Regions from separate parts of the Micromonospora sp. NPDC005203 genome, predicted to be linked through region 1. Evidence: riboswitches for the same ligand, from Rfam matches in the RefSeq annotation. Region 1 holds a riboswitch; the other holds the start of a gene.

Region 1 (7,703 bases):
GGCCGTGGCCCGGGACAAGCGACCACCAATCGTGCGACGTGCCGCGCTGCGCGACGGGCTGGTGGACGTCGACGGCGCACGGATCGCCGAGGCCACCGAGCAACTGCGCGACCGCGGCCGGGCCACCCTGCACGACCGGCTGCACCGGGTGCGGATGGCCGGCGGCCTGGCCGTGCAGGCGGGGCTGGCCGCCGGGCTGGCGTACCTGATCTCGCACAAGGTGCTCGGCAACCCGCAACCGGTCTTCGCGCCGATCTCCGCGGTCGGCACCCTCGCCGCGTCGGTGGGTCAGCGGTTCCGCCGGACCATCGAGCTGATCGCCGGGGTGGGGATCGGGGTGGCCATCGGCGACTTCCTGATCTATCTGCTCGGCACCGGGGCCTGGCAGCTCGGCCTGGTGGTCACTGTCGCGATCCTGTTCACGATCTTCGCCGGGGCGAGCGTCGCCATTGTCATCCAGGCGGCGGCCACGGCGGTGCTGATCGTGACGCTGAGCCCGTCCACCCAGAATCTGGAGATCCCGCGCTTCGTGGACGCCTTCCTCGGTGGCGGAGTCGCGCTCCTGGTGACGGCCGTGCTGCTGCCGCTGAACCCGCTCCGGGTGATCAACCGGGCCGCCCGGCCGGCGCTGGACCTGCTCGCCGCCCAGCTCGACGCCACCGCGGACGGGCTGCGCAACCGGGACCGCGCCGGCGTCCAACGCGCCCTGGACCGGCTGCGCAACAACAAGGAGGAACTGGCCACGTTGGCCGAGGCGATCGAGGGGGCGAAGGAGACCGCCACCCTCTCCCCGGCCCGCTGGCACCGCCGCAGCGAGCTGATCCACTACGCGGAGGCGGCCGACCCGATCGACCGGGCGATGCGCAACACCGGCACGCTGATCCGCCGGTCCGTCACATTGATCGAGGACGACGAGCCGGTGCCCGATCCGATGCCGGACGCGATGGGCCACCTCGCCGAGTCGGTCCGGCTGCTCAAACACGAGTTCGCCGCCGGCGAGGAACCGGAGAAGGCCCGGGAGCGGTCGCTGCGCGCGGTCAGCGAGGCCGGGCGGGCGTACGGCGCCGGCGTCGGCTTCTCCGGCAGTGTGGTCGTCGCCCAGATCCGGACCACCGCCAGCGACCTGCTGGTGGCCTCCGGGATCGAGCAGGAGGACGCGAACCGGTGGATCCGCACCGCCTTCGGCGAGCAGGAGCGCCCGATGGGTGAGCCGGCCGAGCCGGGCGAGGCGCCGAAACCGCCGACCGCCCCGCCCGTCGGCTGACAGTTACCGCGCGCCTCAGCCCAGCTCGGCGAGCGCGGCGAGCAACCGGTCCACCTGCTCGACCGTGCTGCCCAGGCCGATGCTGACGCGCAACGCCGTGGGCGGCAGGTCCCGTCGGCCGGTACGCCCCGCCGCCTCGGCGAGCAGCCGCCGAGCCAGCGGGTGGGCACAGAACAACCCGTCGCGTACGCCGATCCGGTGCGCGCTGGCCAGCCGCGCGGCCACGTCGGCGGAGTCCCAGCCGGCGACCACGAACGAGACGATGCCCACCCGGTGCGCGTCCGGGCCGAAGGTGCGCAACTCCACCACGTGCGGCAGCGCCTCGATGCCGGTCCGCAGTCGTGCCAGCAGTGCCTGCTCGTGGGCGGCCAGCGCCACCCGGTCGGCCGCGCCGAGCGCCGCGCACACGGCCGCCAGCGCGACCGCGCCGAGCAGGTTCGGGGTGCCACCCTCGTGCCGGGCCGGACCGGTTGCCCAGGTCACGTCGTGGGTGGCCGGGCCGACGTGGTTGGTGGCGCCCCCACCCGCCAGGTACGGCGGGGCGGCGTCCAGCCAGTCCGCCCGGCCGATCAGCACGCCCGCACCGAACGGCGCGTACAGCTTGTGGCCGGACACGGCCAGGTAGTCGACGTCCAGCGCCAACAGGTCGACCGGGGCGTGCGGGGCGAGTTGTGCGGCATCGAGCACGATCCGGGCACCGTGCCGATGCGCCACCCGGGCCAACTCGGCGACCGGCCACCGCTCACCTGTCACGTTGCTCGCACCTGTCACCGCGACCACCACCGGCAGCGCCGGACTGCTGCCCCGGCGCAGCTCGGTGAGGGCGGCGGCGAGGTCACGTACCGCTCCGGCGGGATCGGCTGGCACCGGCAGCCGTACCGAACCGCGGGGCCAGGGCAGCAAATTGGCGTGGTGCTCGGAGGCGAAGGTGACAACCGTCGTACCGGCCGGCAGCGACCGCGCCAGCAGGTTGAGCGCGTCAGTGGTGTTGCGGGTGAAGATCACGTGATCGTCTGCCCGGGCGCCGAAGAAGTCACCGATCGTCTGCCGGGCCTGCTCGTACGCGAGGGTGCAGCGCCGCGACAGCGCGCCCGCGCCGCGATGCACGCTGGCGTACCAGGGCAGCAGTTCTGCCACCGCGTCGGCGGCGGCCCGCGCGCAGGGTGCGCTCGCCGCGTAGTCCAGGTTGATCTCACCGGGCACGCCGAGGACGTCCAGCGGCACCGACGCGGGCGCGACGGTGGGCAGGGTGGGCAGCGAGGGAACGAGGGTGACGGGCACGCCGGAACCTCCGGGGTCAGGGACCCCGGATGCGGCATCGGGACGGGGTCCGCGCTTGCCCAGCACGCCGATCGGGCTGGGCCCGGTCATCACCCGGGGCACCCCACCGCGAACTCGACGAGGGTTGCCGGCCAGCAAGCCGGGGCTGAACGCTGGCACTCGTGACCTTCGGGCAGCATAGCGGCAACCGATGCGACCGGACCAGCCGGCGGCGGATGGCTACGCTGACCGCATGGCCGACACCCCGCCCGGTACGCCCCTGCCGTCGCCGCCCGCGCCCGCGGCCCCGTCCGTCGGCGGGGCGCCCCGGATGCCGCTGCGCCGGCTGGGCTGGCGGCGGTTCCTGGCGTTGGCCGGGGTGGTGCTGCTCATCGCCGCCTGCGCGGTGTTCATGGTCTTCAGGCTCGGCGAGTCGCTCGGCGCGCAGGCACTGCTGATCGGGGTGGCCGCCGCCATCCTGCCGGTGCCGGTGCTGGTCGCCTGCTTCCTCTGGCTGGACCGGTACGAACCGGAGCCGTTGAAGTATCTGATCTTCTGCTTCGCCTGGGGAGCATTCGTCTCCACCGCCGCCTCGCTCACGGTCAACGAATTCGCCGCCAACCGGTTCGCCGCCTGGGGGCTGCCCGACGCGCTCACCGGCGTGCTGGTGGCGCCGTTCATCGAGGAGTTGACCAAGGCGCTGGGCCCGATCCTGCTGCTGGTGTTCCGGCGGCGGGAGTGGTCCGGGATCACCGACGGCCTGGTCTACTGCGGGCTGTCCGCGGTCGGCTTCGCCATGGTGGAGAACATCCTCTACCTGGGTCGGCTGGGCTACGCGTCCGGAGCCGACCGGTACGGTCCGGTGACCGGCGTCAATCAGGTCATCTCGATCTTCATCCTGCGGATCCTGCTGTTCGGGTTCGCCCATCCGCTCTTCACCTCGATGACCGGTGTGGGGCTGGGCATCGCGGCGCGGACGGCCGACCGGCGGGTCCGGGTGCTCGCCCCGATCGCCGGCCTGCTGCTGGCGATGATGTTGCACGGCACGTGGAACCTGCTGCCCACGCTTACCCAGGCCACCGGCGAGGCGTTGATCATGCTGTACGGCTTCCTGGGCCTGATGGTGCCGGTCTTCTTCGGCATGGTGGGCTTTGCGGTGTGGTTGCGCGCCTGGGAGGGGCGGCTCACCGAGCGGACCCTGCCGGACTACGTCCGCGCCGGCTGGCTGAGCCCACCCGAGGTGGCGGCGCTGAGCAGCCTCGGCCGGCGGCACGCGGCCCGCAGTTGGGCGCGGCGGGTGGCCGGCGACGCCGGGGTGCGGGCGATGCGCGGCTACCAGTCCGCCGCCACCCGACTGGCCCTGCTGCGCGACGGCTCGCTGCGCGGCCTGGACCGCAAGCCCGCCGACCAGGAACGGACCGCGCGGGAGGAGCGGGAGCTGCTGGACGCGATGAACGCGTACCGGTCGTTCTTCGTCGGCCGGGACCCGCAGGCCCCGACGGGGGTCTGGGACGGCAGCCGCTACCACCTGCGCTTCCCGGACGGTACGCAGCGGCCGGTGGAAGCGCCGGACGACCCGGTGGTGCCGATCCCGGTGGTGCTGGCCCCCGCGCCACCGCCTGCGGTGGGCTACGCCCCGCCCGGTTGGCCCGGCCCGCGCTCGGCGGCGTCGTGGCCCACGGGACACCCCTGACGGCGGGCGCCCCCGGCCGGGGCCTCACGTCATCAGCGAGGTGAGGAAGTCCCCGAAGCCCTGGAACATCGCCATCAGCGCACCACCGATGGCCTTGAAGATCTGCGCGGCGCCGTCCGGCCGGAAGGCCATGAAGTAGATCAGGAACGCGACACTGCCCCAGGTCAACAGCTTCTTCACGAATACTGGCATCGTCCCTCCCCAGGGCCACGGTCGCCGGATGGCTTCCCGTCGTGCGGCCGGGCAAACGATGCGCGGCGCGGCCTGCTGGCCGGGGGAGGTGCCTCAGAGGTAGAGGCCGGTGGGGTCGTCCTCGATCCGCTCGGCGGCCACCGCGTGCACGTCGCGCTCCCGCAGCAGCACGTACCCGCGGCCGTGCAGCTCGACCTCGGAGCGGTCGTCGGGGTCGAAGAGCACCCGGTCGCCGGACACGATGGCGCGCACGTTCGGCCCCACACCGACTGCTGTCGCCCAGGCGAGGCGCTTACCGACCTGGGCCGTCGCCGGGATGACGATGCCGGCGGTGGAACGGCGCTCGCCCTCGCTGCCCTCCATCCGCACCAGCACTCGATCGTGCAACAGGCGGATCGGCAGGCCGGCGTCCAGATCATTGTCCGCGGTCACGCCGCAGACGCTACCGTGTGGCCGACGGCGGGTCCGCCGGTGGTTACGCCGGTGGTGGTCGGGGCATTGTGTGGCGGAACTGCCCTACGGTGTCCGGAACGGACGTATGCTGTCCGGCCTGTCGCTGTGGGCGGGCCGGTCTAACTGCCAGGAGGTGCGCTTGAGCCGCTTCGAGCGGGTACGCGGGCGGCTTCGTCGCGCCTACCACTCACGACAGGAGTCGGCCCGCGCCGACGAGGGCATTTCGCCCGACGAGTTGGGTGACGTGTCGGACGCCGCCAGGGTGGCGTCGCCCGCCGTGCCGGGGCCGACCGCACCGCCGACGGCCTCCGTCTTCGGCGCGGAACCTCCGGTGGACCTGCACAGCTCGACCTCCAGCCGGGACGACGCCGACGTCCCGCACGGGCTGCGGATCGCCGCCGCCTGGTGCTGGCGGCTGATCGTGATCGGTGTGGTCGCCTGGGCCCTGCTCAGGATCGTCAGCACCGTCAAGATCGTGATCATTCCGCTGGCCATCGCGCTGCTGCTCTCCGCGCTGCTCGCGCCGGCGGTGGGCTGGCTGCTGCGGGCTCGGCTGCCCCGGTCGCTGGCGACGGCGGTGGTGCTGGTCGGCGGTCTCGCCGCGGTGATCGGCACGCTGACGCTCGTGGTGAACGAGTTCATCCGAGGTGTGCCCGAGCTGAGCGAGAAGTCCTCGGAGGGCGTCCGGCAGATCCAGAACTGGCTGAAGACCGGCCCACTGCACCTCTCCGACACGCAGCTCGACCGCTACATCGACGAGGCGCAGGCCTGGATCAACGACAACACCTCCAAGTTCACCAGCGGCGCACTGAGCACCGCCGCCACCCTGGCCGAGGTGCTGACCGGCACGCTCCTGGTGCTCTTCGCGACGTTCTTCTTCCTGCGCGACGGCAACCGGATCTGGCGCTTCCTGGTCCGGCTGCTGCCGGTGGCCGCCCGGTGGAAGGTCGACGACGCGGGCCGCGCCTCCTGGCACACGCTCGGCGCCTACGTGCGCGCGACAGTCCTGGTGGCCTTCATCGACGCGGTCGGCATCGGCATCTTCCTGGTCGTGTTCGACATCCCGTTCGCCTTCCCGCTGGCCGCGCTCGTCTTCCTCGGCGCGTTCATCCCGATCGTCGGCGCGGCGCTCTCCGGTGGCGTGGCGGTGTTGGTGGCACTCGTCGACAGCGGCCCGGGTATCGCGTTGATCATCCTCGGAGCAGTGATCCTCGTGCAGCAGGTGGAGGGCCACATCCTCCAACCGCTGATCATGGGACGAGCGGTCGCCCTCCACCCGCTCGCGGTGATCATCGGGATCGCCGCGGGTGTCGTACTCGCCGGCATCACCGGAGCGCTGGTCTCCGTGCCGCTCATCGCGGTGCTGAACACCGGGGTCCGCCGGCTCGCCGCCCGGAGGGTCCCGGACACCCCGCCCGACGCGGTGGTCGTCGCCTCCCAGGCCCCCTGACCCACGCCGGCCGCCGTGCCCCCGGCCGGCGCTGCCAAGGTCACGCGCGATCGTGGATGTAGTGGCCTCCCCGCTCGGGGAGGCCACTACATCCTTGTTGTAGCGCGATCTTGGCGGCGCAGGCCGAGGGCGGCGCAGGGCGAGGGCGGGGCGCGGCGAGGGCGGCGCAGGCCGAGGGCGGCGCAGGGTGAGGGCGGGGCGGGGCGCGGTGCGGTGCGGCGGGTCAGGACTTGGCGAGGCGTTGCAGGGCGCCTCGGGCCACCTCGGGGCGGGTCGTGTACCAGAACGGCGGCAGCGAGCGGCGCAGGAACGGCCCGTAGCCACGGGCCGTCTCCAGCCGGGAGTCGAGCACCGCGACCACGCCCCGGTCTCCGGTCGCCCGGATCAGCCGGCCCACGCCCTGGGCCAGTCGCACCGCCGCGATCGGCACACTGACCGCGGAGAAGCCGGAACCACCGCCGGCGTCCACGGCCGCGGCACGGGCCGCCGCCAACGGCTCGTCCGGGCGCGGGAAGGGCAGCCGGTCGATGACGACGAGTTGGCAGGCGTCACCCGGCACGTCCACGCCCTGCCAGAGCGACATCACGCCGAACAGGCAGCTCGCCCGCTCCTCCCGGAAGCGGCGGACCAGCAGCGGCAGCGACTCCTCGCCCTGCAACAACACCGGCAGGTCGGTCCGCGCGCGCACCAGCTCCGCCGCCTGCTGCGCGGCCCGCCGAGAGGAGAAAAGCCCGAGAGTACGACCACCGAGCGCCTCGACCAGCCCGAGCAACTCCTCCCCGGCGGCGTCGGGCAGCCCGGAGACGCTGGGGCGGGGCAGGTGCGCGGCGACGTACAGGATGCCCTGCCGGGCGTAGTCGAACGGCGAACCCACGTCCAGCGAGCGCCAGCCCGGCCCCTCGGTCGCTGGTACGACAGCACTCGGGGCGGCGTCGCCGGCGAGCCGACGGCCCGGTGACTCGGCGACCGGGCGACCCGGGCCGGTGCGGGCGGCCAGTGCGGCGGCGGCGGGGGTCGGCGGGGCGGGTGGCGGGGCGTCCAACCCGAGGGCGCGGGCCACCGTGTCGAACCGACCGCCCAACGCCAGGGTCGCGGAGGTGGCGACGACGGTGCGCTCGTCGTACAGGTGGGTGGCGAGGGTGCCGGCCACCGACAGCGGCGCGACGACAAGCGCCCGACGGCTGCCGCTGTCGTTCTTCTCCACCCAGGCCACGTCGTGGTCGCCCTCCTCCAGCAGCCGCTGGGCGGTGGTGGACAGCTCGTCCAGGGCGGCCTTGGCCTGCTGCTTGCGGACCGGGTCGGGGTCGTCGGACTTGATGTCGCCGATCGCGTCCAGGGCGGAGCGGGTCGCCGCGTCGAGCAGCGTGCACGCCTCCCGCAACGGCGTCGGC
Region 2 (7,703 bases), on a different contig from region 1:
TGGTGACCTTCGAGGTGCTGGGTCACCTCGTCCTGGTCCAGGCCTGCTGCGCGCGGGCCGACCGGGCCGGCGCGGACGCGCACGCCCGCGCCGCCGACCGTCTCGCGCAGCGGTACGAGTTGCCGCTGGTCGGGGTCTTCACCGGCTGGTACGCCGCGCTGCGCCTGGCGGTGAGCGGTGACCAGGACGCCGCGGTGACCGCGTACCGGGCCGCCGCCGAACGCCTGCCCACCGACGCCATGCCGGGACTGGCCCGAGGGCTGCTGCCGCTCGCGCTGCTCGGCCTGCGACTGGCCGACGCGGTCAGCGAGGCCCGGCTCGTTGCCGGACGTCAGCGCCCGATCCCCGGGCCGGACGACGAGGGCTGGGCGCAACTGGACTGGGGGCCACACGAGCCCTGGGTCCGACCACTGCTGCTCGCCGCCGACGACCGGGTCGCTACCGCAGCGGCGCTGCGGGCACTCCCCGACGGGCCGCACGACCTGCTGCGGGAGGTCCGGCTGTGCCTCACCGCTCGGGCGGCGCTCGCCATCGGCGACCGGCCCACCATGGAGCGTGTCGCCACCGCGCTCCGGCCGGCCGCCGCCGAACTGGCCGCCGGCAGCGGGATGGTCACCGCCGGCCCGGTGGCGGGGCACCTCGCCGAGTTGGCCAGCGCTCTGGGTCGCGCCGAGGAGGCCGCCGAGCACCGCCGTACCGCCCGCGCGCTCACCGCGCTCACCGCGCGCGCCGACGAGCCGACCTGAGCGCCGCGGCGACGCAGGTGTCACATTCGAGATCATTCCGGTGGTGAGCAGCGCCGACACCCGAGAGGCCGGAGCGCCCTGTCTCTACGAGGACTGACTGGTGTCGAAGGCCAGGGTGTACTCCAAGACGTAGGAGTGGCTGCCGTCGTCGGACTGGACGATCTCGAAGGTTCCCACGATCCCGGTGAGGCCACCGGAGCCCGTTCCCGGGACGACGCGGATCGCGAGTTGCTCACCGTGGCTGCCGGGTGCGCTGTGTTGGAGGACGAACGAGCCTTCGCGGCCGTCGAGTTCGCCCGTGAATCGCTCGACTGCGACATAAGCAGCGGGGCCGCCCTCGATGTCGGCCACCGACAGCATGGTCACCGTACTGATGCCGGCCAGGCCACCCTGGAAGGTCTTGGTGATCCGCACCCGGCCAAGCGCGGCCCCCGGGCCTTCGTCGAGCACCTCCGGCTCGAATGATGTGAGTTCAAACGTTCCGTCCGCCCTCGTGGCCATCTCGCGCCCTCTCCTCGTGATCGCCTTTGTCGCGGAGCAGCCTTGCAGACGGCACCGACATCCCCGGGCTACGCGGCGACTTGCCGGTTTCCGCTGGAACCAGCCGGCGAGTGCGGTCAGATTGAAGCACCGGTGCGTCCACCGCCGCGCCAACGATCGAGGGGGGTACGCGTGGAGGTGCTCGTCCTGATCGTGGTGCTGGGCGGCACCGTCCTGATCGGCACCACCCTCGGTGGTCGGTACCGGGTCGCCCCGCCGGTCCTGCTCATCGCGCTCGGGGTGCTGCTCGGGTTCACGCCGCCGCTGTCCGAGGTGACCCTCGAACCGGACCTGGTGCTGCTGATCTTCCTGCCGGCGATCCTGTACCGGGAGAGCCTCACCATCAGCCTGCGCGAGATCCGGGCCAACCTGCCGGTGATCGGGCTGCTCGCGGTGGTGCTCGTGGTGCTCACCATGGTGACGGTGTCGTTCACCGCGCAGGCGTTCGGCGTGAATCCGGCCGCCGCCTGGGTGCTCGGCGCGGTCCTCGCGCCGACCGACGCCGCCGCCGTCACCGGTCTGGCCAAACGGTTGCCCCGCAAGCTCCTCACCACGCTGCACGCGGAGAGCCTGATCAACGACGGAACCGCGCTGGTGGTCTTCGCGGTGACCGTGGGTCTGCTCAGCCAGAGCGCCAAGCCGGGCGTGCTGGGCATCAGCGAGGAGTTCGTCGGCGCCAGCGTCGGCGGGGTCCTCGCCGGTCTGCTGGTGGGGGCCGCCGTGGTGCTGATCCGCAAGCGGCTCGACGATCCGCTGCGCGAGGGTGCGCTGAGCGTGCTGACACCGTTCGGGGCCTTCCTGCTCGCCGACGCGGTGCACGCCAGCGGAGTGCTGGCGGTGGTGGTCGCCGGGCTCGTGCTGTCCTACGCCGGCCCCCGGGTGATCCGTGCCCGGTCCCGGGTGCTGGCGTACGCGTTCTGGGACCTGACCACGTTCCTGATCAACGGCGGGTTGTTCGTCCTGCTCGGCACGCAGATCCCCCGGGCGGTGCGGGGCATCACCAGCACCTCGCCCGAGCGGGCGCTGGTGATCGTGCTGGTGGTCACCCTGGTCGTCGTGTCCACCCGGCTGCTCTTCGTCTACCTCACCGCGCAGTCGGCCCGGCTGCGGCGTCGCCGGATGGTGGACGACGGCGAGGGTCCGTCCGGCTGGCGGGTGGCGACCGTGGGGGGCTGGTCCGGCTTCCGGGGCGCGGTGTCGCTCGCCGCCGCGTTGGCCGTCCCGACGATGACGGTCGCCGGTCGGCCGGTGGTCGAACGCGACCTGATCATCTTCGTCACCGCGTTGGTGATCGTGCTGATCATGCTCCTTCAGGGCACCACCCTGCCGCTGGTCGTGCGCTGGGCCGGGCTGGTCGGCGACCCGGAACGCGTCGACGAGACCCGGCACGCCCGGCGGCGGGCCACCGAGGCGGGGCTGGCCGCCCTACCGCAGGTCGCCGCCGAGGTCGGTGCCCGGGAGGAGTCGGTACGCCGGTTGCAGGCCGAGTACCAGCGGCACCTGGCGGACGTCAACGAGGCCGGGGGGAACAGCGCCGAGGAACGTCGCCTGGAACATCGACTGCGCCTCGGGGTCCTCGCCCACAAGCGGCGGGAGGTCACCCGACTGCGCGACAACCGGGAGATCGACGACCTGGTCCTGCAGGAACTCCAGGCCGCGCTGGACAACGAGGAGATCCGGTTGCTGGGACGCGGGCCCAACGACTGATCGGCCGCCTCGTCAGAGCACCTGCGCGAGGAACCGGCGCAGCCGAGGATGCTCGGCCCGTTCGAAGATCGCCTCGGGCGCGCCGGCCTCCAACACCACGCCCCGGTCCATGAAGGCGACGGTGTCGGCGACCTGCCGGGCGAAGCCCATCTCGTGGGTGACCACCACCATGGTCATGCCCGCGGCGGACAGGTCGGCCATCACCCCGAGGACACCCTTGACCAACTCCGGGTCGAGCGCCGAGGTGGCCTCGTCGAAGAGCATCACCTCCGGCCGCAGGGCCAGCGCCCGGGCGATCGCCACGCGTTGCTGCTGACCACCGGAGAGCTGCGCCGGGCGTGCGTCGGCCTTGCCGGCCAACCCCACCAGATCCAACTGGTTCCGCGCGACGGTTTCCGCCTCGTCGTCGCCGAGCTTGCGGAGCCGGCCCAGCGCGAGGGTGACATTGCGCAGCACGCTCATGTGCGGGAAGAGGTTGAACTGCTGGAAGACCATGCCCACCCGCTGCCGCAGCGCGTCCGGGTCGTCGCCCAGCACGCTGCGCCCGTCCAGCAGCACGTCGCCGTGGTCCGGCTCGATCAGTCGGTTGATGGTGCGCAGCAGCGTCGACTTGCCCGACCCGGACGGGCCGATCACGCAGGCCGTCGCGCCGCGCGGCACCGTGAGGTCGACGCCGCGCAGCACCCGGTTCGGTCCGAAGGCAAGGTGCACGTCGCGTACGTCGAGGCTGACCGAGGTGGTCGTCTCGGTGGTCATCACCGGTGTCCTTCCGTCGCGGCGTACGCCGAAGCGGTGTCGTCGTCGTCCTCGTCTGTCGGTGTGGTCGCCGGCCGGCCGTTGCGCAGCCGCCGGTCGATCCAGTTGACGACGTGCGTCAGTGGGACGGTCAACACCAGGTAGCAGAGCCCGGCCAGCAGCAGCGCCGACTCGTTGCCGGTGGTGGCGGCGTAGTCCTGTCCGATCCGGAACAGCTCCCGTTGACTGGCCACCAGGCCGAGGAAGTAGACCAGGCTGGAGTCCTTGATCAGGGCGATGAGCTGATTCACCCAGGCCGGCAGCACCCGCCGGATGCCCTGCGGGATGATCACCAGCCGCATCGCGTCGGTCCAGGAGAAGCCGAGGGCGCGGGCGCCCTCCAGTTGGGCGGCCTCCACCGACTGGATGCCGGACCGGAAGATCTCCCCGATGTACGCGGCCGCGATCAGCGACAGCGCCAGGATGCCCAACGGGTAGGGGTCCGGTCCCCAGACCTGCATGCCCAGCGGCGCCAGCCCGACGCCGATCAGCAGGATCGTCGCCGCGGCCGGAAGTCCTCGGAACACGTCGGTGTAGACCCGCGCCGGCCAGCGCAGCCAACGGCTGCGCGAGATGCCGGCGACGGCCAACAGCAGGCCCAGCACCGAGCCGAGCAGGGCGGCGGAGACCGCCAGGATCAGCGTGTTGGGCAACCCGACGGTCAGCATCTCGGGCAGCGCCTCGCGCATCGCGTCGATGTCGAAGAAGGTCTCCCACAGCGTGCTCAACGGATCCATCGGTCGCCTCTCCTACCGCCCTGCTCGCTCGTCACCGGGTCAGGACGCGGCCGACGCGGACGCCGACGGCACGGCCGACGCGGACGCCGACGGCTTCGACGACGTGCCCGACGCGGTCGGTGCCGACACAGTGCCGCTGCCCGGCGTGAAGTCGGCCGGGATCGGCCGACCGGGGTAGTACTGCGCCTGCAACCGGCTCCAGGTGCCGTCCGCGACGACCTCGTCGAGGCCCTTGTTCAGCGCCTCGCGCAGTTTGTCGCTGCCCTTGGCCACGGCGTAGGCGGTCGGCGCCGGGCTGAGCTGCTTGGCCGCCACGGTGATCTTGCCGGTGCTGTCGGCGGCCGACTTCTCGCCGATTTCGGCCGGAGCGATCCACGCGTCGGCGGTGCCGGCCTTGAGCTGGTTGATCGCGCCGTTGTAGTCCGGCACCCGGACCGGGTCGAGCTGCTCACCGGTGGCGTAGTCGTCCTGCACGGTGCCCTGCACCACCACGACCCGCTTGCCGGCGAGCTGGTCGAAGCCGGTGATCGGCGAGCCGGCCGGCACGTCCAGGCCGAAGTAGCCGAAGTCGTAGCCGTTGCCGAAGTCGACGGTCTTCTTGCGCGCCTCGGTGATGGTGATCGAGGAACTGCCCACGTCGAACTTGTGGTTGTTGACCTGGGACAGCAGCGCGGAGAAGTCGGTGCCGACGAACTCGACAGTGAGGCCGAGCTTGCCGGCCACGGCGGTCAGCAGGTCGTTGTCGAAGCCGGTGAACCTGCCGTCCTTGAGGTACACGTTCGGCGGGGCGTCGGTCAGCGTGCCGGCCCGCAGCACGCCCGGCTGCGCCAGGCCGTACGGGTTGGCGGTGGCGTCGGACGAGGTGTCGTCGCCGCAGGCGGTGAGAGCGGTGGCAACCAGGATCGTGGCCGCGCCCAGGGCTGCGGCACGGGTCAGGGCAGGAAGGATTCGCACGGGTGTCTCCGAAAGGGGTCGTGTCTCGGCGGGCACGGACGTGTGCCGCCGACGGTGCGCCCGATGGGCGTACCGCTGGAAAGGCTTGGAAAAGACTGGAAGGCTCGGAAAAGAAAGGTGCGCTAGTGCCGGGGGCCGCGTTGACACGCGGCGCTGCACATTCGCATCATGTCCACGTGCCGCCGCCGGGTCAGTGCCGGCGTGGGCTGACCGGCGCGGAGTTGCGCGACATCGGTCGGTGGGGCGGTGCTGAGGGTGCGCATGGTTCTCCCGGGTCTGTGCTGACCTGGGTGCCAGGCCACGCTTGCACCGACGTCGTGCCGGTGCCTGGTCTTCACCCGGGGCACCCCACCGCGGAGGAGGGTTGCCGGCCAGCGAGCCGGGGCTTCGCGCTGGCACTCATGACCTGCAGCGAGGCTAGCAGCACGCACGGGTGGATCGTCCAGTCGTTATGACCACGCTCACCGTGCCCGGAGGATGCTCGGCCCGCAGGTCAGCCGGCGTGCACGTGCGGCCGGCGACACGGGTCGGGTTCCTGGCGGCGCAGGATCTCCCGGGTGACCGAGGCGATTGCGCCCTGTCCGAACACCAGGTAGCGCAGGAAGTTGCGGGCCGGGCCGCCCTCGCTCCACTCGAAGTAGATGTGCGGTCGCCGCCCGGTGCGGTCGCGGATCTCCAGCAGCAGGACGGCGAGCGCGTTGGGTACCGAGGAGCTGGTCAGGCTGAGCACCGCGAAGCTGTCGTCGGCCAGGCCGCCGCGTACCAGCAGCTCGGTCTGGAAGTCCGACGGGTCGGTGACGTGCACCTCGACGAAGATCACGTCGCTGTCGTCGGGGAAGTCGTTGTCCGCCATCGTCTGTTCCAACTTCGCGCGGTACTCGGCCTCGTCGTGCCGGTCGGGCTCGTGGGCGACGAGCCGGATCCGTCGTCCGGCCCGCTCGTCGATCATCCGGGTGGCGACCGGATCCAGCTCGATCCGGTCCACCCGCAGCTCGTAGGCCCGCGACACCCGGGACAGCACCGAGACCACGATGATCCCGCCGATGAAACAGGCCGCGATCTTGACGCCGTCGGGGCGTTCCACCACGTTCGCCAGGGTGGTGTAGACGAAGACCACCGCGATGACGCCGAACGCGAGGGTGCGACCGCGCTGACCCCGCCGGGCCGCCGCGAGCGTCACCGCGGTCGCCGCTGACGTGATCAACACCAGCACACCTGTGGCGTACGCGCCGCCCTGCGCGTCCACGCTGGCGTCGAAGACGACCGTGATCAGGAAGGCCACCGTGGTGAAGACCAGCACCAGCGGCCGGACGGCCCGCGCCCAGGCCGGTGCCATGCCGTAGCGGGGCAGGTAACGGGGGACGAGGTTGAGCAGTCCGGCCATCGCCGACGCCCCCGCGAACCAGAGGATCCCGATGGTGGACAGGTCGTAGACGGTGCCGAACACCTCCCCGAGGTGCTGGTGCGCCAGGTAGGCCAGCGCCCGGCCGTTCGCCGGCCCGCCCGGCCGGAAGTCCTCCGCCGGGATCAGGATGGTGGTCGTCACGCTGCTGGTGATCAGGAAGACGCTCATGATCACCGCGGCGGTGGTGAGCAGCCGACGGGCGCCCCTGATCCGGCCCAGCGGTCGAGCCTCGGAGTCCTGCGGGTCGCCCCGTACGCTCGGCATCACGGCCACCCCGGTCTCGAAGCCGGACAGGCCCAACGCCAGTTTCGGGAAGACCAGCAGCGACAGCCCGACCACCAGCCAGGGATCGCCGTGCCCGGTGGTCAGCGTGGTCGTCCAGTCCCCGACGGCGCTCGGGTGCGTCACCACCCGCCAGAGCGCGTCGATGACCACCACCGCGTTCAGCGCCAGATAGGCCGCCACCAGCACGACGGCGATGCCGATGGCCTCGGTGAATCCCTTGAGGAACACCGCGCCCAACAGGGCCACCAGCAGCAGCGTGACAAGTACCTCGTGTCCCTTGAACCCGTCCGGCCAGAACGGGTTCTCGTCGATGTGCGCGGTCGCGTCGGCGGCCGACAGGGTGATGGTGATGATGAAGTCGGTGGCCGCGAAACCGAGCAGCACCAGCACCAGCAGCTTGCCCGGCCAGTAGCTCAGCAGGCGTACCAGCATCGCGATGGAACCCTCACCGTGTGGGCTCTCCACCGCCACCCGCCGGTAGACCGGCAGCGCACCCAGCAGCGTCACCAGCACCAGCACCAGGGTCGCCACCGG

What was found. A riboswitch is a leader RNA that binds a small molecule or an ion and turns the genes downstream of it on or off. The one in region 1 is predicted to bind S-adenosylmethionine.
Region 2: it holds a riboswitch for S-adenosylmethionine, as region 1 does, so the genes downstream of both, ACFYPM_RS13535 (ABC transporter substrate-binding protein) here and ACFYPM_RS06585 (aminotransferase class V-fold PLP-dependent enzyme) in region 1, are expected to answer to the same signal.

What each region holds. Positions count from the first base shown of each region.
Region 1 covers NZ_JBIAKV010000002.1:296,728-304,430, forward strand. The annotation lists gene ACFYPM_RS06580 (aromatic acid exporter family protein) at 62-1,264, shown strand; gene ACFYPM_RS06585 (aminotransferase class V-fold PLP-dependent enzyme) at 1,280-2,545, opposite strand; SAM riboswitch class IV at 2,592-2,712, opposite strand; gene ACFYPM_RS06590 (PrsW family intramembrane metalloprotease) at 2,736-4,217, shown strand; gene ACFYPM_RS06595 (hypothetical protein) at 4,242-4,409, opposite strand; gene ACFYPM_RS06600 (GroES family chaperonin) at 4,503-4,841, opposite strand; gene ACFYPM_RS06605 (AI-2E family transporter) at 5,002-6,312, shown strand; partial or broken gene ACFYPM_RS06610 (ATP-dependent DNA helicase) at 6,536-7,231, opposite strand; partial or broken gene ACFYPM_RS06615 (ATP-dependent DNA helicase) at 7,343-7,703, opposite strand, start outside.
Region 2 covers NZ_JBIAKV010000004.1:399,825-407,527, reverse strand. The annotation lists gene ACFYPM_RS13560 (BTAD domain-containing putative transcriptional regulator) at 1-746, shown strand, start outside; gene ACFYPM_RS13555 (DUF3224 domain-containing protein) at 831-1,247, opposite strand; gene ACFYPM_RS13550 (Na+/H+ antiporter) at 1,419-2,993, shown strand; gene ACFYPM_RS13545 (amino acid ABC transporter ATP-binding protein) at 3,006-3,749, opposite strand; gene ACFYPM_RS13540 (amino acid ABC transporter permease) at 3,749-4,525, opposite strand; gene ACFYPM_RS13535 (ABC transporter substrate-binding protein) at 4,565-5,479, opposite strand; SAM riboswitch class IV at 5,775-5,886, opposite strand; gene ACFYPM_RS13530 (amino acid transporter) at 5,973-7,703, opposite strand, start outside.